Regions from separate parts of the Morganella sp. GD04133 genome, predicted to be linked through region 2. Evidence: predicted binding sites of a transcription regulator. Region 2 holds the regulator's gene; each other region holds the start of a gene.
The links. The regulator PhoB, encoded in region 2, activates phosphate uptake and scavenging genes when phosphate is short. The targets are predictions, from matches to a motif close to CTGTCATAAAACTGNCNNAT.
Positions count from the first base shown of each region.

Region 1: pitA (inorganic phosphate transporter PitA) is a predicted target of PhoB. The motif match lies at 3,969-3,988, and genes of this name have one in related genera.
Region 3: pstS (phosphate ABC transporter substrate-binding protein PstS) is a predicted target of PhoB. The motif match lies at 6,305-6,324, and genes of this name have one in related genera.
Region 4: glpT (glycerol-3-phosphate transporter) is a predicted target of PhoB. The motif match lies at 3,992-4,011, and genes of this name have one in related genera.

Region 1 is NZ_JAODZS010000006.1:4,987-13,103, reverse strand. It holds gene pckA (phosphoenolpyruvate carboxykinase (ATP)) at 1-1,254, shown strand, start outside; gene N7387_RS03775 (pirin family protein) at 1,323-2,021, opposite strand; gene N7387_RS03770 (NAD(P)/FAD-dependent oxidoreductase) at 2,723-3,925, opposite strand; gene pitA (inorganic phosphate transporter PitA) at 4,179-5,669, shown strand; gene uspB (universal stress protein UspB) at 5,743-6,078, opposite strand; gene uspA (universal stress protein UspA) at 6,427-6,864, shown strand; gene gdhA (NADP-specific glutamate dehydrogenase) at 7,232-8,117, shown strand, end outside.
Region 2 is NZ_JAODZS010000010.1:111,113-119,229, forward strand. It holds gene N7387_RS06560 (AAA family ATPase) at 1-2,804, opposite strand, end outside; gene sbcD (exonuclease subunit SbcD) at 2,801-4,093, opposite strand; gene phoB (phosphate regulon transcriptional regulator PhoB) at 4,373-5,062, shown strand; gene phoR (phosphate regulon sensor histidine kinase PhoR) at 5,093-6,388, shown strand; gene brnQ (branched-chain amino acid transport system II carrier protein) at 6,783-8,114, shown strand.
Region 3 is NZ_JAODZS010000006.1:109,151-117,267, forward strand. It holds gene feoB (Fe(2+) transporter permease subunit FeoB) at 1-395, opposite strand, end outside; gene feoA (ferrous iron transporter A) at 480-707, opposite strand; gene N7387_RS04210 (Tex family protein) at 1,033-3,363, opposite strand; gene greB (transcription elongation factor GreB) at 3,549-4,034, shown strand; gene ompR (two-component system response regulator OmpR) at 4,085-4,804, shown strand; gene envZ (two-component system sensor histidine kinase EnvZ) at 4,801-6,135, shown strand; gene pstS (phosphate ABC transporter substrate-binding protein PstS) at 6,431-7,471, shown strand; gene pstC (phosphate ABC transporter permease PstC) at 7,552-8,117, shown strand, end outside.
Region 4 is NZ_JAODZS010000007.1:39,241-47,357, reverse strand. It holds gene emrD (multidrug efflux MFS transporter EmrD) at 147-1,334, shown strand; gene glpQ (glycerophosphodiester phosphodiesterase) at 1,404-2,486, opposite strand; gene glpT (glycerol-3-phosphate transporter) at 2,501-3,853, opposite strand; gene glpK (glycerol kinase GlpK) at 4,173-5,699, opposite strand; gene N7387_RS04500 (aquaporin) at 5,769-6,587, opposite strand; gene zapB (cell division protein ZapB) at 6,903-7,145, shown strand; gene rraA (ribonuclease E activity regulator RraA) at 7,444-7,983, opposite strand; gene N7387_RS04485 (1,4-dihydroxy-2-naphthoate polyprenyltransferase) at 8,111-8,117, opposite strand, start outside.

The DNA of each region.
Region 1 (8,117 bases), on a different contig from region 2:
TTCTGCGGCGCCAATGCCGATACCCGCCTGAAAGTCCGCTTTATTACCGAGGTTGCCTGGCAGGCACACTTCGTCAAAAACATGTTTATCCGCCCGGATGAAAACGAACTGCATGATTTTGAACCGGACTTCATTGTGATGAACGGCGCGAAATGCGTGAATCCGGACTGGCAGGCACAGGGACTGAACTCTGAAAACTTTGTGGCGTTCAATCTGAGTGAGCGCATCCAGCTTATCGGCGGCACCTGGTACGGCGGTGAGATGAAGAAAGGTATGTTCTCCATCATGAACTATCTGCTGCCGTTACAGGGCATTGCCTCCATGCACTGCTCGGCAAACGTGGGTGAAAAAGGGGATGTGGCAATTTTCTTCGGCCTGTCCGGCACCGGTAAAACCACCCTCTCCACCGACCCGAAACGCAAACTGATCGGTGATGATGAACACGGCTGGGATGATGACGGTGTCTTTAACTTTGAAGGTGGCTGCTACGCCAAAACCATCAATTTATCTGCGGAAGCGGAGCCGGATATCTATCACGCCATCAGCCGCGACGCGCTGCTGGAAAACGTGGTTGTCCGTCCGGACGGCAGTGTGGATTTTAACGACGGCAGCAAAACCGAAAACACACGGGTTTCTTACCCTATCTATCATATTGAAAATATTGTTAAACCGGTCTCCAAAGCGGGTCACGCCAGCAATGTGATTTTCCTGACCGCCGATGCCTTCGGCGTATTACCGCCGGTGGCGGAACTGACACCGGAACAGATGCAGTATCATTTCTTATCCGGTTTCACGGCTAAGCTGGCAGGTACGGAACGCGGCGTCACAGAGCCGACACCGACGTTCTCAGCCTGCTTCGGTGCGGCATTCCTGACACTGCACCCGACACAGTATGCAGATGTGCTGGTTAAACGGATGAAAGCCGCCGGGGCAAAAGCGTATTTAGTGAACACCGGGTGGAACGGAACCGGAAAACGTATTTCAATTAAGAATACTCGTGCTATCATAGACGCCATTCTTAGTGGGGATATTGATAAAGCGGCGAAACATACGCTGCCGGTCTTTAATCTGGCCATTCCTCACGAACTGCCGGGTGTTGACAGTCATATACTCGACCCGCGCAACACGTATGATAATGTGGCGCAGTGGCAGGAAAAAGCGGAAGACCTTGCAGGGCGGTTTATAAATAACTTTGATAAATATACCGACACGCCGGCAGGTCAGGCTCTGATTAGTGCAGGGCCTTCGCTGTAACCGGATAACAAGAAAAGTAGTGTGAGCAACACAGTAGCCCCGGGTCAGATGATCCGGGGCTTTCTGTTTTATTGTGCAGGCGGCAGGTCAAACAGCAGGATTTCACTGTCTTGCGCGGCGTTCAGGCTGATTAACGATTCATCCCATACCGCCACACCATCACTGGTTTTCACTGTCTGGTCATTAACGGTCAGTTCACCTTTCACCACCTGGATCCAGATCATCCGTCCGCTCTGAGGCTGATATTCCCCCCCTTCACCGGCAGCCAGTGTCCAGCGCCACAGAGTCATGTCCTGAAAGACTTTCAGCGAACCGTCACGGGCATCCGGGGACAACACCAGCTGGCGTCCGTTCGCCGCATCAAACCGGCGCTGCTCATAGCGCGGGGTCAGACCGGTTTTTTCCGGGATAATCCAGATCTGATACAGATGCAGCGGATTGTCATTATCCGGATTATATTCCGAGTGGCGGATCCCGGTTCCGGCGCTCATGATCTGGAACTCACCGGCAGGCACCTGTTCTTTATTCCCCATGCTGTCCTGATGCTCCACCGCACCACCCAGCACATAGGTCAGAATTTCCATGTCTTTATGCGGATGGGTGCCGAACCCCTGGCCTTCCGCAATAAAGTCTTCGTTAATGACCCGCAGGGCAGAAAAACCCATAAAATCCCGGTCATAGTAATCGGCAAACGAAAAGGTGTGCCAGCTGTCGAGCCAGCCGTGGTTGGCATGGCCCCGTTCATTTGCAGGGCGTACATAGATCATTATTTTTCTCCTCAATCTGATGAGGATAAGTTTACGTCCTGCCGCTAATTTCACCAGTAGCCGGGTTTAACGCAAGGATTCAAAAAATTTGAATAAGTAGAGAGAGGGGGATACGGAGATAACCATTAAAACCATCTTCTTTCAGACCCGGGCTGCGGGATAACCGGCAAAGCGGAAAGTCGCTGACACATCCCTGCCGCTTCACGCTTTCCTTTTTTTGCCGGTTAACCCCTCATGTACTTAAACTCAGAAAAAACAGAAAAACAGAAAAACAGAAAAACAGAAAAATTAATCTGCTAAATCATCCGGTTTGTGGCAAGGCGGCGAAGTGAGGATATCCCCGGGAGCATACATCAGTATGTGACCGGGGTAGCCGAACAAAGCCAACACAGCCACAGGCCGGAGGATGACGCAGAAAAGCCAACGCACCTGCGGCGCGAATGGATAAGGGGAAAAAAGGGGAAAAAAAAGCCAGCACGTGGCTGGCTAAATAAACACTGGAAGCAATGTGAGCAATGTCGTTCTTTCATCTGAACCCTGAAGGTGGTCATCTGAAAGTGATTTGATGATAATAGTTCTCAGTATCATTTGTAAAGCACTTTTTGCTCAATATTTCATATAATCACTGCTGTTTTCTGTTAACTCACTGATACGGTGATTTATTTTAATAAAATTAAATAATTCCATAGCGTTATCAGGGATTAAACATCCGGTGAAAACGGCAGAGCCTGCGCACATGCCCACGCTGAACTCCACGCCCACTGGAAGTTATAGCCGCCGAGCCAGCCGGTAACATCGGTCACTTCGCCGATAAAATAAAGTCCCGGCACATCACGGGCTTCCATGGTTTTGGAGGAAAGCGCCTGCGTGTCCACGCCACCGAGTGTGACTTCGGCGGTCCGGTAACCTTCTGTGCCGTTCGGCTGCACCTGCCAGTTTTGTAACTTCTCCGTGATTTCCTGCTGTGCGGCTTTGGATAACTGGTTCAGCGCAGTATCCGGCAGGTCACCGGTTGCCTGCAAACACTCCACCAGCCGTTTTGGTAACAGCTTTGCCAGTGCATTACGCAGGCTCAGATTCGGGTGTTTTTCCCGCTGCACGGTGAAAAACTCCGCCAGATCGGTGCCCGGAAGTAAGTTAATGCTCACATACTCACCGGGGTGCCAGTAGCTGGAGATTTGCAGAACCGCAGGGCCGGACAGGCCACGATGGGTAAATAAGATATTTTCCGCGAAGCGGGTGCCATCCTGTGCGGTGACTGTGGCAGGCACTGCCACGCCGGACAGCGTCTGTAAGGCTTCCAGCAGCGGTTTATGCAGCGTGAAAGGGACCAGCGCGGCACGGGTCGGCAATACCGGCAGGCCAAACTGCTCCGCGAGGCGGTAACCCAGCGGTGTCGCACCCAGCCCCGGCATCGATAATCCGCCGCTGGCCACCACAAGTGAGTGAGCGCTCACAACCTTTCCGTTTACCGTCACACAGAAATCATCTCCCTGTTTCTGTACCTCCGTCACTTCGCTGCGCAGGCGGATAACCACATTTCCCTGCTCACACTCCGCCAGCAGCAAATCAACTATCTGTTGTGCGGAATCATCACAGAAAAGCTGGCCGAGGGTTTTTTCGTGATACGCAATCTGATATTTCTGCACCAGGGCAATAAAATCCCACTGTGTGTAACGGGCAAGTGCCGACTTACAAAAATGCGGGTTTTTACTCAGGTACGCCGCCGGTTCGGTATACAGGTTAGTAAAATTACAACGCCCGCCGCCGGACATCAGAATTTTCCGTCCGGCTTTTTTGCCGTTATCCAGCACCAGTACACGCAGCCCGCGCTGCCCTGCCTGTGCGGCGCAAAACAGTCCGGCGGCACCGGCGCCGATTACAATCGCGTCAAACTTTTCCAAAATAGTGTTCTCTGTGTCTTAAAATGTGGAGAAATTCCGATAAATGTCTTAAATTTGTCATAATGATTAAATAAGGCCAAAAATTTATTCTTTTCAAAAAAGGAGTCTAATCCGATGATATACAAGGATTAATAATTTCTTAAGCTGATTTGATAAAGGTATCAAATCAAAAAAAGGCCATATTTCACTTCCCCGGGACGCATTTGTCGCTGATAATGCGCCGCGTTCATGTCCAACAACTGGCTTAACGTCTATGCTACATCTATTTACAGGCCTGGAATTTCACACCGGCCTTTTGTTAGTACTGGCACTGATCTTTGTGCTGTTTTACGAAGCCATCAACGGCTTCCATGATACCGCAAACGCGGTAGCAACTGTTATCTATACCCGTGCAATGCGCGCACAGCTTGCTGTCGTCATGGCGGGTGTGTTTAACTTCCTCGGGGTACTGCTCGGCGGTCTGAGCGTGGCGTATGCGATCGTGCATCTTCTGCCCACGGACTTACTGCTGAATGTCAGTTCGGCCCATGGTCTTGCCATGGTCTTTTCCCTGCTTCTCGCCGCTATCATCTGGAATCTGGGCACCTGGTACTTCGGTATCCCGGCCTCAAGTTCTCATACCCTGATCGGCGCCATTATCGGGATCGGCCTGACCAACGCAATTGTGACCAACAGTTCCGTGGTTGATGCGCTGAATATTCCGAAAATGATCAGCATTTTCCTTTCTCTGATTCTGTCACCGCTGGTCGGCCTGGTGATCGCCGGATTAATGATCTGGTTCCTGCGCCGCTACTGGAGCGGCACGAAGAAACGCCGCCGTATCCACTTAACACCGGCAGAACGTGAGAAAAAAGACGGCAAACGCAAACCGCCATTCTGGACGCGTACCGCCCTTATCCTTTCCGCAGTCGGCGTCAGTTTCTCACACGGCGCAAACGACGGGCAGAAAGGTATCGGTCTGATTATGCTGGTTCTGATTGGTGTCGCCCCTGCCGGCTTTATGGTGAATATGAATTCCAGTGATTACGAAATCGCCCGTACGCGCGATGCGGTGGTCAACCTGGAGCAGTATTACACCACGCATAAGGATGCACTGGCACACGCCATTGAGCTGACACCGGCACTGAACACGGAGAATACCGTTCTCAATGAACAGTTCCACTGTGACAGCTCGCGTACCGGTATCGTATTGAGACAGGCTCAGGATCTGCTCGGTAATATTCATACCTATGATGATTTATTACCGGAACAGCGCAGCCATATGCGCCGTCTGCTGATGTGTATTTCGGATACCGCCGCAGAAGTGGCGAAATTACCGGAAACCAAACCGGAAGATGCGCGTTTCCTGAAACGTCTGTCCAATGACCTGCTGAATACCGTTGAGTATGCCCCTATCTGGATCATCATTTCTGTCGCGCTGGCGCTCTCTCTGGGTACCATGTTCGGCTGGAAACGTGTTGCAGTGACTATCGGTGAGAAAATCGGTAAGAAAGGCATGACATACGCCCAGGGCGTGTCTGCGCAGGTCACCGCGGCGGTCTCCATTGGTGTGGCAAGTTATACCGGGATGCCGGTGTCCACCACCCAGGTGCTCTCCTCTGCGGTGGCAGGTACGATGATTGTTGACGGTGGTGGTGTTCAGACCAAAACCATCAAAAACATCATGCTGGCCTGGATCCTGACACTGCCGGTATCCATTATCCTGTCCGGCACACTCTACTGGATCTCCCTGCAGATTATCTGACAGCAGGTTGCCATCCTCTGAAACTGAAAAGCCTGACACGTGTGTCAGGCTTTTTTTTGCATCCGGTTACCGCTTACGGCCAGATAATCATCATCAGCAAAGAGGCAATCACAATCCCGCATATCGCACTGATCATGGTGAACTGACGGCGGATACGTCCGCAGCGTAAAATCACTTCAGGATCATGATGAGTGAGATATTCCCGCTGATTGATATAGCGGATAAGGCGCAGCTGTTTCTGCCACTGGGTGTGGTCAGTAAACGCATTATTGCCGCCGACAGCGTGGTAAAGCAGCGGGTCGCTGTCACGCAGGACGAAGAGTAATGCCCGGGTGGATGAATAAAACCGGATCATGTTAATCAGACAAAGAAAACATAACGCCCAGAACAGTGTAAGTATACTGAACATAATCCACTCCTTAGACTATCTGCGGAGAAGGAACCGGTGATATCAGTGTCTATCACATCATACTGACAGTATTTTATGTATTCAGTATGGACAATGCTGTGAAGTTCCACAAACTCTCGCATTCTTTCACGATAATCTTCTGAAAATATCCGTTTTGCCACACTCCGCCTTGTGAGAAGTGCGCAGACTGGTATATCTTATAAATCAGATATTCTCTGCTGCTGATAAAAGCATTGAGTTGTGATCAGCATTACACTCTTTAATGATATTAAGCAGTTATAGTATTCATAAAGGATAGCGGCGCAAGCCCTGCCAACCCCTTAACCTTTTGAACGGAAGGAGTTTCTTATGGCATATAAACATATTCTGGTCGCAGTCGATCTTTCGCCTGAAAGTGAAGTGCTGGTAAGCAAAGCAGTTTCTATGGCAAAACCTTACAACGCCAAAGTTTCTCTGATCCACGTTGATGTCAATTACTCTGACTTATACACCGGACTTATCGATGTAAACCTGGGTGATATGCAGCAGCGTATTACTGAAGAAACCAGTAATTCACTGAAAAACCTGGCGAAGAACTCCGGTTATGAGATTCAGGAAATGCTCAGCGGCAGCGGTGATCTCGGTCAGGTATTAGTCGATGCCATCAGAAAATATGATATGGACCTGGTTGTCTGCGGACACCACCAGGATTTCTGGAGCAAACTGATGTCTTCCGCCCGCCAGCTGATTAACACCGTTCATGTCGATATGTTAATTGTTCCGCTGCGGGATGATGATAACGCATAATCCTCTGCTGAAAAATTATTCATATAAAATGCCTACTTATGCAGGCATTTTTTTTGGCTGAAAATGCGGCTGCCGGATCCGCCAAAAAGGCCGTCAACGAATTTTTTTTGTTATATATGAAAAAAACAGCTTGAAAACAGGATATAAACAAGAGATAAATTCAAGTGGTAAATGCAAACACATCTCACATTATTAGAAAAATAAAACAAAAATGTCCGGGATACCTCACAAAGTAACGTAACCCGATATCATTTGTGTCACAGATATGACGTACGCGAAAATGTTCCGGAGAACCTGCCCCGGGAGATAAGTGCGGCCTGCATAACTATTGCATGAATGAGAAGGGCATGACAGACAGGAAATCAACATGAGTAACTTTATCTCTTTGGAAACGTTTCTGGAAAATGTTCAGCGCCGTGACCCGTCACAGCCGGAATTCCTCCAGGCGGTGCGCGAAGTTTTCTCCACACTATGGCCGTTCCTTGAAAAAAATCCGCAGTACCGCGATCAGAACCTGCTCGCCCGCTTTGTTGAGCCGGAGCGTGTGATTCAGTTCCGCGTGACCTGGGTTGATGATCAGGGTCAGGTGCAGGTAAACCGCGCATGGCGTGTGCAGTTCAGCTCCGCTATCGGCCCGTTCAAAGGTGGTATGCGCTTCCATCCGTCCGTAAACCTCTCCATCCTCAAATTCCTCGGCTTTGAGCAGACACTGAAAAATGCCCTGACCACACTGCCGATGGGCGGCGGGAAAGGCGGCTCTGACTTTGATCCGAAAGGCAAAAGCCAGGGCGAAGTGATGCGTTTCTGCCAGGCGCTGATGACCGAGCTGTACCGTCATCTGGGTGCGGATACGGATGTCCCTGCGGGTGATATCGGTGTCGGCGGCCGTGAAGTCGGCTATATGGCGGGAATGATGAAAAAACTGTCCAATAACACCGCCTGTGTGTTTACCGGCAAAGGCCTCTCCTTCGGCGGCAGTCTGATCCGTCCGGAAGCCACCGGTTACGGGCTGGTTTACTTCACTCAGGCCATGCTGGAACGCCACGGAATGAGCTTCGACGGTATGCGTGTTGCGGTTTCCGGCTCCGGTAACGTGGCGCAGTACACCATCGAAAAATGCCTGTCACTGGGTGCGAAAGTGGTCACCGCATCTGACTCCTCCGGTACCGTGGTTGACGAAGATGGTTTCACCGCCGAAAAACTGGCGCGTCTGACTGAAATCAAAGACCGTTACGGTCGTGTGGAAGAGTATG
Region 2 (8,117 bases):
TGAAAAATCTGCTGATTCCGGCTGTGTTGTTCCTGCACATCCAGTATCTGCTGTTGCAGCCGTTTTTCCTCTCCCCGAAGCCCGGCAAGGTGTTGTTGCAGGCTGTCGCGCTGCTGTGTCAGGGTTTTCAGGCAGTTTTCCGTTTCCTGCTGCTGATGAAGCAGTTTCTGTAATTCCGTGCTGATATTTTTATCACCGAACAGTGCCTGCCGTTGTTCCGTGACCGTTTTGTGCTGTTGTTGCAGTGCAGCCAGTGCGGCGGATTGTTCTGCCAGTTGTGTGGCCAGTTTTGCCTGCTGTGCCTCCAGATTTTGCTGCTGTGTGGTCAGTTCCGCGAGTTGCTGTGTACTTTGCTGTATCAGTTGTTCATTTGCGGCGAATTGCTCACTTTCCTGCTGACGCTGTGCCAGCCATTCTGTTGTTTCTTCCGGTGACGGAATGGTGTAACCAAAGGCGGTCACTGTTTGCATCAGCGAGGTTTCCAGCATCTGTTGCTGCTGATGAAGCTGTGTCAGCCGGGTGGCCCGTTCCGTCTGCTGCTGTGCCAGGAACTGCTGTTCCTGACTGTTGCGCTGTAATGTCTGTGACAGCCGTTCACACTCAGCGTCTTCCGCCTGTAACCGGTTTTGCAGTGTTAATACCCGGGTTTCCAGCGCACGGCGGGCTTCCAGAGCCCGCTGTTGCTGCTGATACAGCCCGTCATAATGCTGAGTGATGTCATTCAGTGATGCCGGGGAATCCGCCGGGGCGTCAAATCCGCCCTCAAGACAGATTTTTTGCCATTGTGAAGTATGAGCCGCAAGGGCTTCTCCGGTTTCCTGCAGTGTACTGCCCAGTTTTTCGTATTGTGTGCGGGTAAAGGCCAGCTGAGATTGCTTCGCTGCCAGTGTTTTCTCTGCCTCTCTGATAGTGTGTGTCAGTGTTTCCAGGCGCTGTGCAGTTTCATCCGGTGTTACCTGCTGATAGTCAGTAACAGCCGGGTGATCAGTACTACCGCATAACGGACAGGGCTCTCCGGCCTGTAAACGCTGACGCTCTGCCTCCAGCCGGACAATAGTTTGCTCCAGCTGATAACGGGCTGTCAGGTCACGCAGATGTGTCTGCTGGTCAGCCAGAACCGGCTCCTGTTGTACGATCCAGTCTGTCAGCGTTTTAATCTCTTCCTGAGAGTCGCGCTGTTGTTGCAGAAGATTTTCCCGGTTACGGGTCAGCAGAGTGATTTCCGGTGCCAGAGAGGCCAGTTTTTGCAGTAATCCGCGTTTTTCACCGGTCTGTTGCAGTTGCGTGGTTAACTGCTGATCCGGTTCGGTTTGCCGGGCCTGCTGCAGTGTGGTCTGTAAGGCGGTCAGCTCTGTTTTCAGCGGCAGAACAGACTGATTGCGGGCAGCCAGTTTATCTGCCATTTCTGTGTGTGCTGCGGTCAGTGACTGCTGCTGAATCTCCCCCGCCTGCTGCTGTTCTGTCAGCGCAGATATCTGAGCACGGTATTCCTGCCGGGTGTGCAGCTCATGCCGCCACTGAACAATGGCGGACGGAAGCTCTGCTTTCTGTGCATTTTCCTGTCTGAAGTGTGTACTGCGTGCATAACGGTCACGGGTTTGCGCCAGCTGTTGCTGAAGCTGTACCGACTGGTTTTGCAGTGCCTGCTGTTCCTGTAATTGTGTCTGATAGTGCTGTTTCAGTGTATCAGACTGACTGTTCAGCAGCTGCAGCCGGTTATCCAGCGGCCTGATGTCGTTCTCTGCCAGTGTTTCCAGTTGCTGATACTGCTGTTTCAGCCCGCAGAGTAACTGTTGTTGCTCCTCACACTGATCGGCCAGCGGCTGCAGTGAGCGGGTGGTGCTCTCTGCTGTCTGTGCCAGTTCCTGCATACGGGCGGTCAGCTGAGTACATAACGCCGTGCTGCTCTGCACCGCTTCTTTGGCCGGGCGTAATTTTTCCGCCGGTTTGGCGCGGGCAAGCCGGTCAAGCTGCGGCTGTGCATCCTGAATCTGCTGCAGAACAGCGGCATGCTGCTGCTGCCGCTGTTCTGTTTCTGTGTTCAGTGTGTCGCGGTGCTGCCACCACTGCAGCGCGGTCTGTAGCTGTGTCTGGCGGATAAGCTGCGCCTGCTCATTGGTTTGCAGAGTGGTCAGTTCAGCCTGGCATGCAAGCCGCTCCTCGTCTGTCATCAGCCGGATAGCACCGGTCTGCGCTTCCAGCAGAGACAACGCCTGTTGCGCGGCTTTGTAGTCTTCATAAACCTGACGGGAAATCAGCCGGTAAATTTCCGTGCCGGTGAGTTCTTCCAGCAAATCTGCCCGTTCATTATCATCGGCATTCAAAAAGGCAGCAAAATTTCCCTGTGATAACAGGACAGAACGGGTAAAGCGGGCAAAATCCAGCCCGGTGATCTCAATAATGCTCTCTCTGACCTGCGTCAGTTTGTCAGAGAGGATTTTTCCGGTGGCGCACTCAGCCAGTTCGGCTTTCGGCGGCTGAAGATTACCGTCGGCTTTATCTCTGGCGCGCCGCTGGCTCCAGAACGCGCGGTATGCTTTTCCTTTGACGGAAAACTCCACTTCGGCCAGACACTCCGCAGTATGGCGGGTCATCACATCATTCTGGGATGCGGATGTTCTTACGCGCGGGGTTTCATGGTAGAGCGCGAGACAGATAGCATCCAGCAGGGTGGTTTTCCCAGCACCGGTCGGGCCGGTGATGGCAAACAATCCGTTTCCGGCAAAGGGCTCTGCCGTAAAATCAATCTTCCATTCGCCCTGCAGTGAATTGATATTTTTAAACCGTAATGTCAGGATTTTCATTCACTTTTTCCTTTCCGGTTGTTTGTGCGGGTACTGTTTTTTCCGCTGGTACCGGTACTGATTTCACTGCTGTCACTCTCTGCCTGGTCACGAACCTGTTCACACACACGGCGGAAAAGAGTGGTGAGACGCGGAATATCCTCTTCTTCGGTATCACTGAGCGCCAGACGGCGGGCAAAAACATCATCCGGCGTCAGTTCATTCAGGGTTTCACGCAGGGCTTCGCTGTTGTCTGCGGTTATCTGCCTGCGCTCACGCCGCAGCAGGAGCACTTCAGCAGCCAGCGGCTCTGTCAGTGCCTGAATGCGTTTCTGAATATCCGGCAGGTAATCCCTTCCGGCAATTTCGATGTCCAGCCAGACCGGCTGTGTGTGTTCATCACGGGGAGGAAACTGTTCCAGTGCCTGGCTGATGGCATCCAGATCACCTTTCAGACAGACCATTGGCTGAAAACAGGGCACCGGTACCGCATCAATCGCTGTAATGCGGTTGTTATCCAGGGTCAGGAGAAAAACACTTTTTTCCTGTCCGGATTCATCAAAACTGAGCGGGACGGGGGAACCGCTGTAACGGATGGTGCCGCTGTCGCCGATGGACTGTGCGCGGTGAATATGCCCGAGGGCAATGTAATCCGCCGGCGGGAACGCACCGGCCGGGAAGGCATCCAGTGTGCCGATATAAATATCACGGACAGATTCCGATGTTTTGGCACCCACTGTTGTCAGGTGGCCTGTCATAATGATTGGGACATCCGCGCCCAGTTCAGTCCGTTTTGCCACCGCTCTGTCATAAAGGGACTGATAATGTGTCTGTATCGCGGTCAGCAGCGCCAGTTGTTTCTCGGCTTCGGATTGTCCGGCCTGACTTTCCAGAATATCGCGCGGCCGCAGAAACGGTACGGCACAGACAATCGCGCCGGGTTGGTTCTGCTTATTATAAAGTACGATCAGATCCCGCGCCGGATCCGGCCGGGCAATCACATCCGCATTCAGGCAGGCCATCAGTTCACGGGATTCATTCAGCGTGGCAACGGCATCATGGTTACCGGCAAGCACAATCAGATGACAGCCGGTCTGCTGCAGTTGTGCAACAAAACGGTTATACAGCTCACGGGCGTAACTCGGCGGGGAGGCGGTATCAAATACATCTCCGGCGACAATCAGGGCTTCCGCCTGCTGTTCTTTTATCAGGTTTATCAGCCAGTCTGAAAACTGCAGATGTTCCTGCAGCCGGTTTTTAGTGTAAAAATATTGTCCGAGATGCCAGTCTGATGTGTGAATGATTTTCATATATACGGTTATTCCTGCCGGGCGAACTGAATGTGTATTGCATTAGGCGGTTTACTGAAAACAGAGTATAACGGAAATCAGGCGGTAAAAATAAATATTGGATGAATGTCCAGTATTTTACGATCTGACACGCATTTTGTGTGTAGTATGTCAGTTTAATGACATTATCTTTGCGGTGCAGGCTGAGGTATCGGCTGATATTCATAAATCTGTCACAAAAGTGACGCATAATCGCGGCACTGTCTGATGAAATGAAATTAACGGTAAACAGGGAACGCCATGGCAAGACGAATTTTAGTCGTTGAAGATGAAGCACCTATCCGTGAAATGGTCTGTTTTGTACTGGAGCAGAATGGCTATCAGCCTGTCGAGGCAGATGATTATGATGCGGCTATTGCCCGGCTGGTGGAGCCTTTCCCTGATCTTGTCCTGCTGGACTGGATGATCCCGGGCGGTTCCGGTATTCAGGTTATCAAACATATGAAACGGGACAGTCAGCTGCGGGAAATTCCGGTGATGATGCTGACGGCGCGCGGTGAAGAGGAAGACCGTGTCAAAGGTCTGGAAACCGGCGCGGATGATTATCTGACCAAACCCTTCTCACCGAAAGAGTTAGTGGCCCGTGTTAAAGCGATTCTGCGGCGTATCTCCCCGATGGCGGCAGATGATCTTATCGCCATGAACGGTCTGACACTCGATCCGGCATCTCACCGCGTGACCAGTAATGAGAATCCGCTGGAAATGGGGCCAACCGAATTCAAACTGCTGCACTTCTTTATGACCCATCCGGAACGGGTTTACAGCCGTGAACAGCTGCTCAACTATGTCTGGGGCGAGAACGTCTATGTTGAGGATCGCACGGTGGATGTGCATATCCGCCGCCTGCGCAAAGCGCTGGAAGCGGACGGGCACGATAAAATGATACAGACAGTCCGGGGAACGGGTTACCGCTTCTCTGTCCGTTACTGATAATAATGTTAAACCGCAAGAGGATCGCGCGTGCTTGAGCGTCTTTCGTGGAAAAAAATTGTACTGGAATTAGTGCTTTTTTGCCTTCCGGCTCTCTTTTTGTCACTTTTTTTCGGCTATACCGGCTGGTTTCTGGCCGGTGCCCTGTTTGCCGCGGCCGTCTGGCACAGCTATAACTTACTGAAATTGTCCGACTGGCTGTGGCTGGATCGCAGTATGCTGCCACCGCCCGGCCGCAGCAGCTGGGAGCCTATTTTTTACGGTATCTACCAGCTTCAGCAGCGTAACCGCAAGCGCCGCCGTGAACTCGCCACCCTGATCAAACGCTTTCGCAGCGGGGCGGAATCTCTGCCGGATGCCGTAGTGATGATGACGGAAGACGGCAATATTTTCTGGTGTAACAAACATGCCCAGCACCTTCTCGGTTTCCGCTGGCCGGATGATAACGGGCAGCACATCTTTAACCTGCTGCGTTACCCGGATTTCAGCCGCTATCTGACCCAGGGCGATTATACCCTGCCGCTGACCCTGGAACTGAATAACGGCAGTATGATGGAATTGCGCATCATGCCGTACTCGGAAGGGCAGTTACTGATGGTTGCCCGTGATGTGACAGAAAAACGTCGTCTTGAAAACTCGCGGCGTGATTTTTTCGCCAATGTCAGTCATGAACTGCGCACGCCGCTGACCGTTTTGCAGGGCTATCTGGAAATGCTGGCGGATCAGGATTTTGATAATCCGATGAACAAAAAAGCGATCCTGACCATGCAGGAGCAGACCCGCCGTATGGACGGCATGGTTAAACAGCTTCTGCAGCTGTCAAAAATTGAAGTGGCGGTGAAAAGCGGGCTGGATCAGGTCGTGGATGTGCCGGGGATGCTGATCATGCTTCAGCAGGAAGCTGTTACCCTCAGCCGTGGTAAGCAGGAGATCCGCTTTACGGTGGATGACAAACTGAAGATTTTCGGGGATGAGGAAGAGCTGCGCAGCGCCATGTCGAACCTGGTGTATAACGCGGTAAATCATACACCGGAAAATACCCTGATTGAGGTCAGCTGGGCGCTGCGTAACGGTAATGCGGTGTTCAGTGTGAAAGATAACGGCCCGGGCATTCCGGCGGAACATCTGTCGCGCCTGACGGAACGTTTTTACCGCGTGGATAAATCCCGTTCGCGGCAGACCGGTGGCTCCGGTCTGGGGCTGGCGATAGTAAAACACGCTTTACAGCATCATCACACCCATCTGGATATTACCAGCAAGCCCGGACAGGGAACGGAGTTCAGTTTTACCATTCCGGCGCGGCTTATTGCTAAATCTTCTCATTAAAGCGGCTTTTGCCGCTTTCTTTATTTAATCGCTGTTAATTTCAGCAGATTTAAAATGTCTGATTAAAATATAAACAAATCATATAGTGTTTATTGACGCTTACATAACAGCAATCGCTGCTTTGGAAATAGACTATGGCATATAGTTCTGGTTTTTGCTTTGACTATTGCCTTTCTGCGCTATAAAAGTTTTACTTGTAGTGAGTTATTGGCAAATACCACTGTTTTTTAAATATAATAACTACAGTTATTAACTTATGATGAATAACGTAGTGCTAACAGATTGTTAAAACAGCAGGAGATGCCGCCAGTGACAGATCAGGGAGTTGGATTTTTATTTCCGATATTTTTATTGAATATTTCACATTAAATTAACAGTAACAGACAAAAATAATATGGCGCATCGTTTAACTTCACGAGATATTTTAGCCTTAGGTTTCATGACCTTCGCGCTGTTTGTCGGGGCGGGGAATATTATATTTCCGCCAATGGTCGGCCTTCAGGCCGGTGAAATGGTCTGGACGGCGGCAGCCGGGTTCCTGATCACCGGCGTTGGTTTACCGGTTTTGACCGTGATTGCACTGGCAAAAGTCGGTGGCGGTATTGAGGCACTCAGTACACCAGTCGGTAAATATGCCGGGCTGCTGCTGGCCGTTGTCGCTTATCTGTCCGTCGGGCCGCTGTTTGCCACGCCGCGTACAGCCACCGTTTCTTATAAAATCGGGATTGCGCCGCTGGTGGGCGGGGAATCTGATATTTCCCTGCTGATTTACAGCGTGATCTACTTTGCCTGTGTGATCGGCATTTCCCTGTATCCGGGTAAATTGCTGGACAGCGTCGGTCATGTACTGGCACCGGTTAAAATGCTGGCTCTGGCTATCCTCGGGGTGGCTGCGGTAATGTGGCCGGCCGGTGATGCTATTATGGCAACGCCGGCGTATAAAGAAATGGCGTTTTCCAACGGGTTTATTAATGGTTATCTGACCATGGATACCCTCGGCGCAATGGTCTTCGGGATTGTTATTGTTAATGCCGCCCGTTCGCGCGGAGTGGAAAACTCCTCACTGCTGACCCGCTATACCATGTGGGCCGGGCTGATTGCCGGTGTGCTGCTGACACTGGTCTATCTGGCGCTGTTCAAATTAGGGGAAAACAGCGGGTCGATTATCCCGAACCCGGCTGACGGCGCGGAAATTCTGCATGAGTATGTCCAGTATACCTTCGGTAACTACGGCAGTTTCTTCCTTGCTGTGCTGATTTTTGTTGCCTGTATGGTGACAGCTATCGGCCTGACCTGTGCCTGTGCGGAATTCTTCAGCCGTTATCTGCCGATCTCTTACCGTAAACTGGTGTGGATCCTCGGTGCGTTCTCCATGGTGATTTCCAACCTGGGGCTGAGCAAACTGATCGCATTTTCCGTTCCGGTGCTGGTATCGATTTATCCGCCGTGTATTGTGCTGATCCTGCTGAGTTTCACACTGCGCTTCTGGAAAAAACCGGGACGGGTGGTTGCGCCGGCAATGCTGGTCAGCCTGATCCTCGGGACGATGGGGGCGCTGAAAGCCACTAAAATGTTCGGCTCTTATATGCCGTCATGGATTGAGTCACTGCCGTTCTTTAAATATGACCTGGCATGGCTTGCGCCGTCACTGGCAGTGCTGGTGGTTTCCATTGTGGTTGATCGCCTGATGGGCGCTGAGCCGGAAGTGAATCACAAACACGCCTGATAG
Region 3 (8,117 bases), on a different contig from region 2:
ATATTGATGTTCGCTTTATCGGCGATATCCAACATATTGAGGGCGATAATGCAGGGAACACCCAGTTCCAGCAGTTGCAGCGTCAGATAGAGGTTGCGTTCCAGATTGGATGCATCGACAACGTTAATCAGCATGTCCGCTTCACCGCTGAGGATAAAGTGGCAGGCAATCTGTTCGTCTAAGGAAGTCTGTTCGGAGATGGTGGTCAGTGAGTAGGTGCCGGGTAAATCCACCAGCTCAATTTTGTGTTCCGGTGTGGTGAAATAACCGATTTTCCGTTCCACGGTCACACCGGCCCAGTTGCCGACGCGTTGTTTGGATCCGGTTAACTGGTTAAACAGCGTGGTCTTCCCTGAATTGGGATTACCGATGAGTCCCAGGGTGAGTGCTTTCATAGTGTCTTATGCCAATCAATAAATACAACCCCCTCTGCCGGCGGCAGAGGGAAAAGAGTGAGTCAGCGCGGGAGGTGCGGCGGATTACGCCTGCACGTCATCAAGCATCAGCAGCGCTAGGTCTTTTTTTCTGAGCATCAGGTTGACGTGCCGGGTTTCGATTTGGATCGGATCGCCCAGCGGAGCGCTGCGGATCACCCGGAAAACAGAGCCGGGCAGCATGCCCAGAGACAATAATTTCTGACGGTATGCCGGGCTGATTTCCCCGGAAAAGCCCAGAATTTTATAACTGTGTTGTGGCTGAAGTGTCATAAAGGCTCCGGTTAACCATGCAAACAGGAATGATATTGCAAATGATTATCGCACGAACAGTTTGGCAGAAAAATATCCCGTACAAATTTAATTGATACTGTAAATGCAAATCATAACCAACAATATTTTACCTATTTAGCCCGAAAATTAACCAGCAAAGTTTGATGTGCGTCAAGATATCCGGCGTATAAAACAATTGAGAGCAGATATTTCACGTCTTGATTTACGTTAATAACAATTTTTACGACTGGTTAACGCAATATGCGACTGACAGGAGGGAAATGTACGGGCAGCCGGGGCTGCCGCGTACATGATAGCAGGGGTATTACTTGCGCTTGCCGAATGCCGCGGCGAGGGCATCACCCATCGCACTGTTACCGGCAGCGCTGTCATTTTTACTGTTACGGGCAGGGCGGTTGTTCTGACGTTTTTCCGCCCGTGGTTTATCGCTGCCGCCACCACCACGGCGGGCCGCCGTTTCCGGTTCTTCGTCCATTCGCATGGTCAGCGCGATACGCTTACGGGCGATATCCACATCCAGCACTTTGACGCTGACAATATCCCCGGCTTTGACCACAGTATGCGGATCTTCCACATAGCGGTTGGCCAGCGAGGAGATATGCACCAGTCCGTCCTGATGAACACCAATATCGACAAAAGCACCGAAATTGGTGACGTTGGTGACCGCACCTTCCAGCACCATGCCCGGACGCAGATCATTCATGGTTTCAATACCATCGGCAAAGGTGGCGGTTTTAAACTCCGGACGCGGGTCACGGCCGGGTTTTTGCAGCTCTTTGAGGATATCGGAAACCGTCGGCACACCGAATTGTTCAGTGACAAAATCCTGTGCTTTCAGATTGCGCAGCACATCACCGTTACCCATCAGATCACTGAGGGTTTTTTGTGTGGCCTGCAGGATTTTTTCCACCACCGGATAGGCTTCCGGGTGAACGGTGGAGGCATCCAGCGCATTTTTACCGCCTGCGATACGCAGGAACCCGGCGCACTGCTCAAAGGCTTTCGGGCCGAGACGCGCGACTTTCAGCAGTTGTTTGCGGTCAGCAAAACGCCCGTTCTCATCACGCCAGTCAACGATATTCTGCGCAATGACTTTGCTTAGTCCGGCAACACGGGTCAGCAGGGCAACAGACGCGGTGTTGAGGTCAACACCAACGGCGTTGACGCAGTCTTCCACCACCGCATCCAGTTTACGGGCAAGCTGTGTCTGGCTGACATCATGCTGATACTGGCCGACACCGATGGATTTCGGGTCGATTTTCACCAGTTCGGCCAGCGGATCCTGTAACCGGCGGGCGATAGAAACGGCACCGCGCAGCGAGACATCCAGATCCGGAAACTCTGCCGCCGCCAGTTCTGACGCAGAATAAACCGAAGCACCGGCTTCGCTGACAATCACTTTCTGGGCTTTGATATCCGGGAACTGTTTCTGCACATCGGCAAAGAAACGTTCGGTTTCGCGGGACGCCGTTCCGTTACCGATCGCCACCAGTTCAACATGGTATTTCAGGCAGAGTGCCGCAACGGATGCCGCTGCTTTGGCGGTCTGACCGGTGTGCGGATAAATAGTATCCGTCGCCAGCACTTTACCGGTGGCATCCACCACCGCGACTTTCACCCCGGTCCGCAGACCCGGATCCAGTCCCATGGTGGCGCGCATCCCGGCTGGTGCCGCCATCAGCAAATCACTGAGGTTGCGGGCGAAGACATTGATAGCTTCATCTTCCGCTTTTTCACGCAGCGCAGCCATCAGCTCAGTTTCCAGGTGCAGCAGCACCTTGACCCGCCATGTCCAGCTCACCACCGCTTTGCGCCAGCTGTCCGCCGGGGCATTGTTAAAGCGGACGCCGAGATAATCGCGGATTAATTCTTCACAATAGCTCTCTTTCGGCGGCTCCTCACACTGCGGATCAGCATTGAGGGAGAGTTGCAGAATGCCTTCATTGCGACCGCGGAACATGGCCAGAGCACGGTGTGACGGGACATTGGCAATCGGTTCATGGTGATCGAAATAATCACTGAATTTTGCGCCTTCGGCTTCTTTGCCGCTGACCACAACGGAAACCAGGTGCGCATTACGCCACAGATAATCACGGACTTTCCCCAGCAGACCGGCATCTTCCGCAAAACGTTCCATCAGGATATAGCGGGCACCGTCGAGGGCGGCTTTGGTGTCGGCAACCCCTTTTTCGCTGTCAGTATAGGTGGCGGCGAGGGTTTCCGGATCCTGTGACGGGTCCTGCCACAGCGTGTCTGCCAGCGGTTCCAGACCGGCTTCCGCCGCAATCTGTCCGCGTGTGCGGCGCTTGGGTTTGTAAGGCAGGTAGAGGTCTTCCAGCTCCGTTTTGCTGAGCGTGCCGTTAATCGCCCCCGCCAGTTCCGGGGTCAGTTTGCCCTGATCCTCAATGGATTTGAGGATGGTCTGACGGCGGTCGTTCAGTTCGCGCAGGTAGCTGAGGCGGGTTTCCAGCTGACGCAGCTGAGTATCATCCAGGCCGCCGGTGACTTCTTTCCGGTAGCGGGCGATAAAAGGGACCGTATTTCCCTCATCCAGCAGGGTAATCGCGGCGGTGACCTGGCGGGTTTGCGCCTTCAGTTCACCGGCAATAATCTGGCTCAGAGATTCATTCATCATGATATTCTTTCCGGCTGCGATAAATTGATGTAAAAAAATTTCAGGGGACAGTTATACGTGTTCAAAACGGGAATTACCAGCCGGGATAAAGTAATATAAATGAATTATTCATAGCTGTTATCTTCCGGAAAATGCATTTAGTATTACAATTTATTTAAATAATTTATTTTTTGTTTAGGTAACATATGGCAAAAAGTAACCTGATTACCCGTGAAGGGTGGGATGCGCTGGATCAGGAGTTAAAATATCTCTGGAAAACAGAGCGTCCTCAGGTCACTCAGGCAGTGTCAGAAGCCGCTGCACAGGGAGATCGCTCGGAAAATGCCGAGTATATATACGGGAAGAAACGTCTGCGTGAAATAGACCGGCGTGTCCGGTTTCTTTCAAAACGTCTGGATGACGTAAAGATAGTTGAGCCGGATCCCCGCCAGGAAGGAAAAGTATTTTTCGGGGCGTGGGTGGAACTGGAAAATGACGATGAAGAAATTCAGACTTTTCGCATCGTCGGACCTGATGAGTTTTCCCCGGCAAAGAAATGGATTTCAGTCGATTCCCCTGTGGCCCGGGCATTAATCGGAAAACAGGCGGATGATGAAGTAATGGTAATAACACCTAACGGTGAAGTGAATTATGTCATTTTGTCTATCCGCTATCATCCGATTGCTGAGTAGGCACCATTAATCTGAAGAGTTGCATGAAAAAATGAACCCGGGAGTCAAACATGCAGGAAAGTTATAAGGTCCTTGTCGTTGATGATGACATGCGTCTGCGTGCGCTGCTTGAGCGCTATCTGAGTGAGCAGGGTTTCCAGGTCCGTACCGCCGCGAATGCGGAACAAATGGATCGCCTGCTGACGCGTGAATCAATTCATCTTATTGTCCTGGATCTGATGTTACCGGGCGAGGACGGGCTGTCTATCTGCCGCCGTCTGAGAAGTCAGAATAACCCGATTCCGATCATTATGGTGACGGCGAAAGGGGAAGAAGTGGATCGCATTGTCGGGCTGGAAATCGGTGCGGATGATTATATTCCGAAGCCGTTTAACCCGCGTGAACTGCTGGCACGTATCCGCGCGGTGCTGCGCCGTCAGGCGAATGAACTGCCGGGTGCGCCGTCTCAGGATGATGCGGTGATTCAGTTCGGTAAATTCAGACTGAACCTCGGCACCCGTGAGATGTTCCACGAAGATGAAAATATGCCGCTGACCAGCGGTGAGTTCGCGGTGCTGAAAGTGCTGGTGTCTCACCCGCGTGAACCGCTGTCCCGCGATAAGCTGATGAGTCTGGCACGCGGTCGTGAGTACAGCGCAATGGAACGTTCAATCGACGTGCAGATTTCCCGTCTGCGCCGCATGATTGAGGAAGATCCGACACATCCGCGTTATATCCAGACCGTCTGGGGACTGGGTTACGTCTTCGTTCCGGACGGCAACAAGGCATGAAGCGGCTGCGGTTCTCGCCGAGGAGCACCTTTTCACGCTCGTTATTTCTGGTCATTTTCCTGTTGTTTGCAACCATAACAACAAGTTATCTGGCCGTTGTGAACTTTATTGTCATGCCCAGCCTGCAGCAGTTTAACCGGGTGCTGGCCTATGAAGTACGCACACTGATGAGTGAAGAGATGGTGCTGAAGGACGGAACCGCAGTGCGTGTTTCGCCGGCGCTGCGTAAGAAAATTTATGAAGAGCTGGGGATTACCTTTTTTACCGAAAAAACAGCCGATGAGGGCGGATTGCGCTGGGCGCGTCATTTTGAGTCCCTCAGTAAACAGATGAGTCATTATCTGGAAGGTTATGCGGATGTCCGGCTGGAAGTCGGCCGCGATTATCCCGTGCTGTGGCTGAACTCCTATATCGCCCCGGATGTCTGGGTGAGAGTGCCGCTGACCGAAATCGGTCAGGATCAGTTCTCCCCGATCTTCCGTTATATTTTTGCTTTTCTGCTGATTGTCTTTGCCGGGGTCTGGGTGTTTATCCGCTATCAGAACCGTCCGCTGACCGAGCTGGAATCCGCAGCCCGGCAAATCGGTACCGGCGGCCCGCTGGTTCCGGTACGGGAAGCCGGGGCGGCAGAAGTGCGTTCGGTTATCCGTTCGTTTAACCAGATGTCCAGGGATATCAAAACGCTGGAGCAGGATCGCACTGTGCTGATGGCTGGTGTCAGCCATGATTTACGTACACCGCTGACCCGAATCCGCCTGGCAACAGAAATGATGAACCCGGACGATGACTATCTGGCGGAATCCATCAACAATGATATTGAAGAGTGTGACGGCATCATTGAACAGTTTATGGCGTATCTGCGCACCGGCCGTGAGATGGAGATGGTGCATCTGGAACTGACATCTGTCCTCAATGAGGTGATTGAAGCGCACATCCACTCGGATGTCACACTTCAGAATGATGTTATTCAGGCACCGGTTTATCTCACCGGTAACCCGATTGCGATTAAACGTGCACTGGGCAACATGCTGGTCAATGCCACCCGCTACGGTAACGGCTGGATCCGTGTCAGCAGCGGCGAAGACGGGCATTTCGCCTGGTTTCAGGTGGAAGATGACGGCAACGGTATTGATGAGGCGGATATTCCGGACCTGTTCCAGCCGTTTGTGCAGGGTGAAAAAGCGCGCAGTAATAAAGGCACCGGGCTGGGGCTGGCGATTCTGCGCCGGATTGTGGATGCGCATGACGGTAAAATCGAGGTCGGCCGCAGTCAGCGCGGCGGGTTCCGTATCCGCGTGATGCTGCCGCTGCCGGATGACAGAGACGATTAATAATTATGACAGCCGCATGTCATCGTCATATGGCTGTCATAATTCCCCGCAGGACATCCTGCTCTCCGGAGTTTTGCGTTTAATAACAATTAAATCAACGAATTAAATTTATTCCCCGGTATTGTTTCTTTCCGCTATTTTTCCGGTTTTGTGTCCCCGCGCACCTGCAATGTCATAAAACTGTCATATAACCTACATATTATTGTCACCAGATTGTCCTATTTTCCCTCATGTTCCGACATTAACCAGATACAACGTTTATCGTCATTATCTATAAATCCCGTCAGGAGGGATCATGAAACCGATGCGTACCGCAGTAGCCACTGTTATGGCAGCGACACTTTCTCTCTCTGCATTTTCTGCATTTGCCGCGACCAGTCTGACCGGGGCGGGTGCAACATTCCCTGCGCCGGTATATGCGCAGTGGGCTGATACTTACCAGAAAGAAACCGGCAACAAAGTCAACTACCAGGGGATTGGTTCCTCCGGTGGTGTGAAGCAGATTGTCGCCAACACCGTTGATTTCGGAGCGTCAGATGCACCGCTGTCCGAAGATAAACTGGCTGCAGATAATTTATTCCAGTTCCCGACCGTGATCGGCGGTGTAGTACTGGCCGTCAACCTGCCGGGCCTGAAGTCCGGTGAACTGGTGCTCGACGGTAAAACCCTGGGTGATATCTATCTGGGTAACATCAAAAAATGGAATGACCCGGCAATTACCAAACTGAACCCGTCAGTGAAACTGCCGGATCAGGATATCGCCGTTGTCCGCCGTGCGGATGGTTCCGGTACCTCGTTCGTCTTCACCAGCTACCTGTCAAAAGTCAGCCCTGACTGGAAAGAAAAAGTCGGTGCAGGCTCTACTGTTAACTGGCCGGTGGGTCTCGGCGGTAAAGGTAACGACGGTATCGCCGCATTTGTTCAGCGTCTGCCGGGCTCTATCGGTTACGTGGAATACGCCTACGCCAAACAGAATAAACTGGCTTACACCAAACTGATTTCTGCGGACGGTGATGCGGTTTCCCCGACCGGCGAAAGCTTCAGTAACGCAGCGCGTAAAGCCGAGTGGTCAAAAAGTTTCGCTCAGGATTTGACTAACCAGCCGGGTCCGAATGCATGGCCGATTACCTCCACCACCTTCATCCTGGTTCACACTAACCAGAAAGATGCCGCCAAAGGGCAGGAAGTTCTGAAATTCTTTGACTGGGCATACAAGAACGGCGGTGAGCAGGCAGAGAAACTGGATTACGCGGTACTGCCGCAGGAAGTGATTGAACAAATCCGCGCATCATGGAAAACCAGTGTCAAAGACAGCAGCGGTAAGCCGCTGTACTGATACGGCAGATGATGAAGTAACGATTTATCAGTAATCGATCCCCCCGTACCGGGGGGATCTGTGTAAAAACGGAAGCGACTATGGCCGAACTGAAAACGGCAATGAAACCACCAAGCAAACGCGGCGACCAACTTTTCAGTGCCCTGGTAAAACTGGCGGCGCTGATTACGCTATTGTTGCTTGGCGGAATTATTATTTCACTGATTATTGCGTCATGGCCGAGCATTGAAAAATTCGGCTTAGGTTTCTTATGGAATAAAGAGTGGAACCCGCCGGCAGAAGAGTACGGGGCACTGGTACCGATTTACGGCACCATCGTAACCTCGGTTATCGCCCTGCTGATTGCGGTCCCGGTGAGTTTCGGGATTGCGCTGTTCCTGACCGAACTGGCACCGAACTGGCTGCGCCGTCCGCTGGGTATCGCGATCGAGCTGTTAGCCGCTATTCCGAGTATCGTTTATGGCATGTGGGGACTGTTTGTCTTTGCCCCGCTGTTTGCCACCTATTTCCAGCAGCCGGTCGGCGAGGTGATGTCCAGCATCCCGATTGTCGGCGAGCTGTTCTCCGGTCCGGCCTTCGGGATCGGTATCTTGGCAGCGGGCGTTATCCTTGCCATCATGATCATTCCGTATATTGCCTCGGTGAT
Region 4 (8,117 bases), on a different contig from region 2:
AAAAATAAATGTGTGAACTATCTCCCAAAATTTTTTTAATTTGCTATTTTATAGGGTATCGCAAGTATGACTGATTCTGGCTGTAATTATCACTGCCGGAATTGTGCTGTGCCCTCCCGGTAACAATGTAAAGACTGACAATAAAAATGAAAAAACTGGAAAATTTTCATCTGCTGGTAATGCTGATTGCGCTGATTGCTGTCGGACAAATGACGCAGACGGTGTATGTACCGGTAATAACGGATATTGCGCTGGATTTCGGCGAACCGGCGGGTGCCGTGCAGAGTGTGATGGCGGCGTATTTATTTACCTATGGTGCATCCCAGCTTATTTACGGGCCGATCTCAGATAAAATCGGCCGCCGTCCGGTGATCCTCACCGGGTTATTTATTTATGTGTTATCCACGACTGCTGCGCTGTTTTCGCCGAACCTGACCATGCTGGTGATTGCCAGCGGGTTGCAGGGGCTGGGGACCGGGGTGGCCGGGGTGATGGCCCGGACCATGCCGCGTGATTTATATACCGGGATTTCCCTGCGCTATGCCAACAGCCTGCTGAATATGGGGATCCTGGTCAGCCCGCTGATTGCCCCGATGCTCGGCGGTGCGCTGGCGTTTTTCTTCGGCTGGCGCGCCTGTTATGCGTTTTTGCTCCTGCTCGGCCTGGCGGTGGGTTACAACATGTGGCACAAGCTGCCGGAAACCCGTCCGCCGATGAAAGAGAAACCGAAAATGTGGGCCTCTTTCCGCCTGCTGCTGACCAACCGGACATTTGTGCCGTATCTGGCGATGCTGATTTGCGGCCTGGCCGGGGTGGCGGTATTTGAGGCCTCCAGTGGTGTGCTGATGCGTGACGGCCTGGGGCTGAGTAGTATGGCGGTGAGTATTCTGTTTATTCTGCCGATCCCGGCAGCATTTTTCGGTGCCTGGTTTGCCGGGCGGGACAGTAAATCCTTCAGTTTTCTGGTGTGGTGTGCGGTAATCTGCTGCCTGGTGGCCGGTGCGCTGATGTGGATCCCGGGGCTGCTGGGTGTGATGAATGTCTGGACGTTACTGATCCCCGCTGCATTGTTCTTTTTTGGTGCCGGGATGCTGTTTCCGCTGGCCACCACGGCGGCAATGGAGCCGTTCCCGTATCTGGCGGGGGCTGCCGGTGCACTGGTGGGCGGACTACAGAATGTGGGTTCCGGTGTTGCCACCTGGATTTCAGCACTGATGCCGCAGGGCGGGCAGGGCAGTGTCGGCCTGCTGATGCTGGCAGTCTCCGTGATTATGGTGCTGTGCTGGCTGCCGCTGGCTCACCGGTTGCAGAATCAGCAGCCGATGGCATCCTGAGTCAGGCTTCTGAGATAAAGAAAACGGGCACTGTTGTGCCCGTTGTTGTTTTGTTCCGCAGCGGAGTGATCACTGATGCAGTTTATGTTTTTGCAGAAACTGTACGCCTTTGTCCGGAAAATCAGTAAATAACCCTTCTGCTCCGGCCTGAATATAAATAGCATCAAATAACTGTTCAGTGTTCTCCGCATACGGCGGTAAGGCATCCGCGCGGACAGTAAACGGATGGATCATCAGTTGCGAAGCGTGTGCCTCTTTTGCCATCGGCGTCAGGGTGATGTGCCCCGGTCTGGACTCCTTGCTGATAAGCATATGATAATCAGGCCCGATGCCATCAGCATATGCTGCGATTTTACTCATCGCACCGGGAGACATCATCCAGTCATAGTTATAGTTGACCCATTTGCCTTCCGCATTCTGCTCAAAGGTTTCCTGCCAGTCGGTGTAAGCGATCAGCTGTATCAGCATCAGATCCATCTTCATTTCCGGCATCAGTTCATTTTTGATGCGCTTTAATTCATTCGGATCGAAACACTGAAGAAATACCCCGGAATCTTTAGTCTGGTAGCCGTAAGCTTTCAGCACTTCCAGGGTTTTACGGGTGATATCTTTACCTTCCTGGTGGTGGAACCACGGCGCTTTGATTTCCGGGTAAATCCCGGTGTTTTTTCCGGTGGAATGATTCAGACCCTGAATGAACTCAAGTTCTTCCTGAAAGGTATGAATACGGAAATCTGATTTTCCCATCGGAAAACGACCCGGATATTTTTGTACCGGTTTACCGTTTTCGATTTCAAATCCTTCAGTAAATTTCAGGGACTTAATTTCCGCGAGAGTAAAGTCGATAGCGTAGTAACGGCCATCTTTACGTGCGCGATCCGGAAAGCGTGTTGCCACATCGGTAACACGGTCGAGATAATGATCATGCAGGACGATGAGTTCATCATCTTTGGTCATCACCAGATCCTGCTCCAGATAATCAGCACCCTGCGCATATGCCATCGCTTTGGCCGGCAGGGTATGCTCCGGCAGATAGCCGCTGGCACCGCGATGTGCAATCACAATCTTATTGTCTGCCGCAAAAGCGGCAGAGCCGCAGAGCACGGCACCCGCAAGGGCACTGACAAGATAAAACTGACGGGATATATTCATCTGTCTGTCTCCGCTTAGGCTTTATTGCGGGCGATTTCATCGTGGTGTTTTTTCTCACCACGCATGACCACAACTAACAGGATCACAGCGAGCACACTGCCGCCAATCATGACACCAAAACCGCCATTCCAGCCGAAATAATCCACGGTAAAGCCGACGATGGCACTTGCTGCCACCGAGCCGCCGAGGTAGCCGAATAACCCGGTAAATCCCGCTGCGGTACCGGCTGCTTTCTTCGGTGCAAGCTCCAGGGCGTGCAGGCCGATCAGCATGACCGGGCCGTAAATCAGGAAGCCGATGGTGATCATACACGCCATATCAACCGCCGGGTTTCCCGGCGGGTTGAGCCAGAAGACCACGGTGGCGATGGTGACCAGTGCCATAAAGAACACCCCGGTTGCACCGCGGTTTCCTTTAAAGACTTTATCTGACATCCAGCCGCACAGCAGTGTGCCGGGGATCCCCGCCCATTCATACAGGAAATAGGCGACAGAATAGCCCGTTATATCGAAATGTTTGACTTCCCGGAGATAAGTCGGTGACCAGTCCAGCACGCCGTAACGCAGCAGGTAAACAAAGACGTTAGCAAAAGCGATATACCACAGTAACTTATTCGGCAGGATGTATTGCATAAAGATCTGTTTTGCCGTCAGTTCAACTTCGCTGTTCTCTGTATAATCATCAGGATAGTCGTTTTTGTACTCTTCGATTGGCGGCAGGCCGCAGGATTGCGGGGTATCCCGCATCAGGGCAAATGCAATGAGTGCTACCAGAATGGCGGCAAATGCCGGCATATAAAACGCGGCTTTCCAGTCACCGAACCAGTACATTCCCAGCAGCATCAGCATCGGCGGTAAGCCGCCGCCGACGTTATGGGCACAGTTCCAGACAGACACAATCCCGCCGCGCTCTTTTTGTGACCACCAGTGGACCATGGTGCGTCCGCACGGCGGCCAGCCCATCCCCTGGAACCACCCGCAGAGAAACAGCAGGATAGCCATAATCCAGACGGAAGAGGTTGCCCAGTCGCAAAAGCCCATGATTAACATGACAGCGGAGGCAAGAATAAGTCCGGTCGGGAGAAAATAGCGTGGGTTAGCCCGGTCAGAAAACGATCCCATGATAAATTTGGAAAGACCGTAAGCAATGGAGATCGCCGATAATGCCGTACCGAGTTCGCCTCTGGAGAACCCTTGTTCCATCAGGCTGGGGAAAGCAAGGGCGAAATTTTTCCGGACCAGGTAATAGGCAGCATAGCCAAAAAAGATCCCCATAAAGATTTGCCAGCGCAGACGGCGGTATACCGGATCAATACGATCGGCACTGAGCCGCTGAATATGCGGCGCAGGTTTAAACAGGCTTAGCATAGACATCTCCTTCGCTAAGTATTTATCAGTGTGCGGTGATGAAGTTTACCGGAACAACGGCGGTTTTCTTCATGTATTTTCCTTTGCGCTCACAGACTATTCGTTTTTATTCGTTATTACTGTGAATTCCAGCACAAGATGTTACATATTGATTACAGTTGGTTAATTTTTGTGATCGCGGTGGCATATCCGGGAATTTAATCTGCAGGCAGGTACTTTTACAGAGTGAGGTGGTTTTTTGTTCTGGTGATAATTGTTGTTTTCGCGCATAAAAAACCGCCGGTATTAACCGGCGGCAGAAAGGTAAAACTCAGAGGGATTAGCTGTGGTCTTCCCAGTCCTGTGCGCGGGCAACGGCTTTTTTCCAGCCGTTATAACGGACATTCCGTTCCGTGGTTTCAATGCCCGGACGGAAGGTTTTCTCGATGGTGGATTTGGCTTTTATTTCCTCCAAATCCTGCCAGAACCCGGTGGATAACCCGGCCAGCAATGCCGCACCCAGTGCGGTACTTTCGCGGATCAGCGGGCGTTCCACAGACGTGCCCAGGATATCGGACTGGAACTGCATCAGGAAATTGTTTGCCACCGCACCGCCATCGACACGCAGTGCCTTCAGACGGGTTCCGGCATCGGCCTGCATGGCTTCCAGTACGTCGCGGGTCTGATAGGCGATAGATTCCAGCGTGGCGCGGATCAGGTGATTACTGTTCACTCCCCGTGTCAGACCGAAAATGGCTCCGCGTGCATACGGATCCCAGTAAGGTGCACCGAGGCCGGTAAAGGCGGGCACCACATACACACCATTACTGTCTTTGACTTTGGTGGCGAAGTATTCGGAATCGGTGGCATCAGCAATGATTTTCATCTCATCACGCAGCCACTGGATGGAGGCTCCGGCCACAAAAACCGCGCCCTCAAGGGCATAATTTACTTCACCGCGCGGACCGCAGGCGATCGTGGTCAGCAGGCCGTGTTCAGACAGCACCGCTTCGTTACCGGTGTTCATCAGCAGGAAGCAGCCGGTGCCGTAGGTGTTTTTCGCCATGCCCGGCTGAACACACATCTGACCGAACAGTGCCGCCTGCTGGTCACCGGCAATACCGGCGATAGGAATACGGGTACCGCCTTTCCCGCCGATGTTGGTTTTGCCGTAGATCTCTGATGATGCTTTCACGTCCGGCAGCATGGCACGCGGAATGCCGAACAGATCGAGGATTTTCTGATCCCACGCCAGTGAACGGATGTTATACAGCATGGTGCGCGAGGCGTTGGTGTGATCAGTGACGTGCACACGTCCCTGAGTCATGCGCCAGACCAGCCAGGTATCAACGGTTCCGAACAGTAATTCCCCTTTCTCCGCCTTTTCCCGCGCACACTCAACATTATCGAGGATCCACTTCACTTTGGTGCCGGAAAAATACGGGTCGACCACCAGACCGGTGTTTTCCCGGATGTAGCGGACCATTTCTTCATTCTGCTTGAGACCGGTGCAGTAATCTGCCGTCCGGCGGCATTGCCAGACAATCGCATTATAAACCGGTTTGCCGGTCTCTTTTTCCCAGACGATGGTGGTTTCGCGCTGGTTGGTGATACCGATAGCGGCGACTTCGTCCGGATGTACGTCCGTTTTGGCGAGGACTTCCGTTAAAACGGAACTCTGTGTGGCCCAGATTTCCATCGGATCATGCTCCACCCAGCCCGGTTTCGGGTAGATTTGGGTGAACTCGCGCTGCGCGATATCGATAATATTGGCATTACGATCAAAAAGTACCGCCCGTGAACTGGTGGTTCCCTGATCCAGCGCGACGATATACTTTTTCTCACGGGTGATTGTTTCTGTTGTCATAATTAAACCTGTTTTATTTCTGAGTGAACAAACACGCGATAACGTCAGAGTACGTGATTCGCTGCGGTATTATTTTTCGTCTCCGGTATCACACACTTCACACGGCAGATGACGCCCGATGAGTTTGCGGTAGCCGAATGCACCGAGTAACCCGCCGACGACCGGCGCAAACATCGGCACCAGGAAATACGGGATATCACGCCCGCCGGTGAAGGCGATATCTCCCCAGCCTGCGAGGTATGCAACTACTTTCGGGCCGAAGTCACGGGCAGGGTTAAGGGCGAATCCGGTCAGCGGACCGAAGGAGCCGCCGATAACCGCAATCAGCAGGCCAATCAGCAGCGGTGCCAGCGGGCCGCGCGGTACACCGTTGCCGTCGTCGGTCAGTGCCAGGATAAGGCAGACCAGGATGGCGGCGATCACCACTTCGATAAAGAACGCCTGGCCCACACTGACTGCTGCTGCCGGATAGGTGGAGAATACCCCGGCAGTAAAGAGGCTTTCCGGTGAGCCGCGCACAATATGATGCACCTGGTCATAATCAAGAAACACATTGTAATACATTGAATACACCAGTGCTGCGGCAGCAAATCCGCCGAGGAATTGTGCCGCGATATACGGAATGACTTTGCGGCGATCAAAGCAGGCAAACAGCCAGAGCGCGAGTGTGACCGCCGGGTTGAGATGCGCGCCTGAGATCCCGGCTGTCAGATACACTGCCAGTGCCACACCCAGACCCCAGATGATACTGACTTCCCATAATCCCAGCTGTGCGCCGGCAATACGAACCGCAGCCACACAGCCTAAACCAAAGAAGACCAGCAAAGCTGTACCCAGGAACTCGGAAAGACATTGTCCGAAGAGGGTCGGAGATTTTAGTAGACTCATAGTATCAATCCTGATAGTGCAAAATTAGGGTGAAATAAGTGTGAATTATTAACAAATGATGTTCTTCGTGTATCAGACATATGTCTGAGTGTGAATTTATCGTTAATGTTCGTAATCGAGAAATAACGAAATCAAGAACTGTGGTTTGTGTCAAAAAATTGAGCGATTTCGCATATTTTGTAACAGGGATGCAACATTCAGGCTGATAATTGCCGGATTTTATTCTGCGGCATTATGGGGAATACACGTGATGTGACTGGACACATTGATAACACCTACTTACAATCAGAGCATCGCTTACAAGGAGGACGCAAGATGTCATTTGAAGTATTTGAAAAGCTGGAAGCAAAGGTCCAGCAGGCTATCGACACCATCACCCTGTTACAGATGGAAATCGACGAATTAAAAGAAACGAACAATAACCTGAACCGCGAAGTGCAGAATGCCGCCGGTGCCCGTGAGTCACTGGTGCGTGAAAACGAACAGCTGAAGCAGGAGCAGGCAGGCTGGCAGGAGCGTCTGCGGGCTTTGCTCGGAAAAATGGACGACGTCCAGTAATTACGCGTCATCCTTCGCCCTGTGGCTGTGTTGGTTTCGCTCAGCTCCCCGGTCACATACTGATGTATGCTCCCGGAGCTCTTCGCTTCACCGCCTTGCCACAGAACGAATGATTTAGCGTAATCGCGGTTTTGATGCTGTGGCTGTTTAGCGTAATACGGGTATTGTTCTGTGGTGCTGACTTCATTTGTCCGCCTTACTGCAAATAACTGATTGAGTGTGATGCGGTTTTATATGGCGTCATAACGACAAAAGGGCGGATATCCGCCCTTTTTGCTGTTTGTGTATCTGATGAGGATTATGCTTCGGTCAGCTCATCTTCATCTTCATCGTCATCATTTTCTTCCGGCAGGGTCAGCGGGATATCAGACAGAATAATCCCGGTGTTATCCGCATACAGATAATCGCCGGAGAAGAACGTCACGCCGCCGAAATTCACGCGGATATCACTGTCACCGATACCTTCTGAACCGCAGCCTGCCGGAATGGCGGCCATGGCCTGAATACCGATATCCATTTCTGCCAGGTCGTCCACCTGACGCACCGCGCCGTATACCACAATACCTTCCCAGCCGTTCTGCACTGCCAGTGCCGCGAGTTCCGCATCAACCAGCGCGCGGCGGACAGAACCGCCCCCGTCAACGAGCAGAATACGGCCTTCTCCCTCTTCTTCCAGGAGATCAAAGAGCAGTCCGTTATCTTCAAAGCATTTTACGGTGGTGATTTGCCCCGCAAACGATGAACAGCCCCCGAAGTTGGAAAACAGGGGTTCAACGACATTCACATTTTCCTGGTAAATGTCACAAAGCTCGGAGGTGTCGAAGGTATCATTTTTCATAGGATTTTACGTCTGGTTGCTGCCGGATACAGTCAGTATAGCCCCTTCGCACCGTTGTTTGCAAAATCAACAGCGACCGCTTTCCGATCTGAATCAAGAAAGCGGCAGATTTCGGCGTAAATCCCGGTTACAGA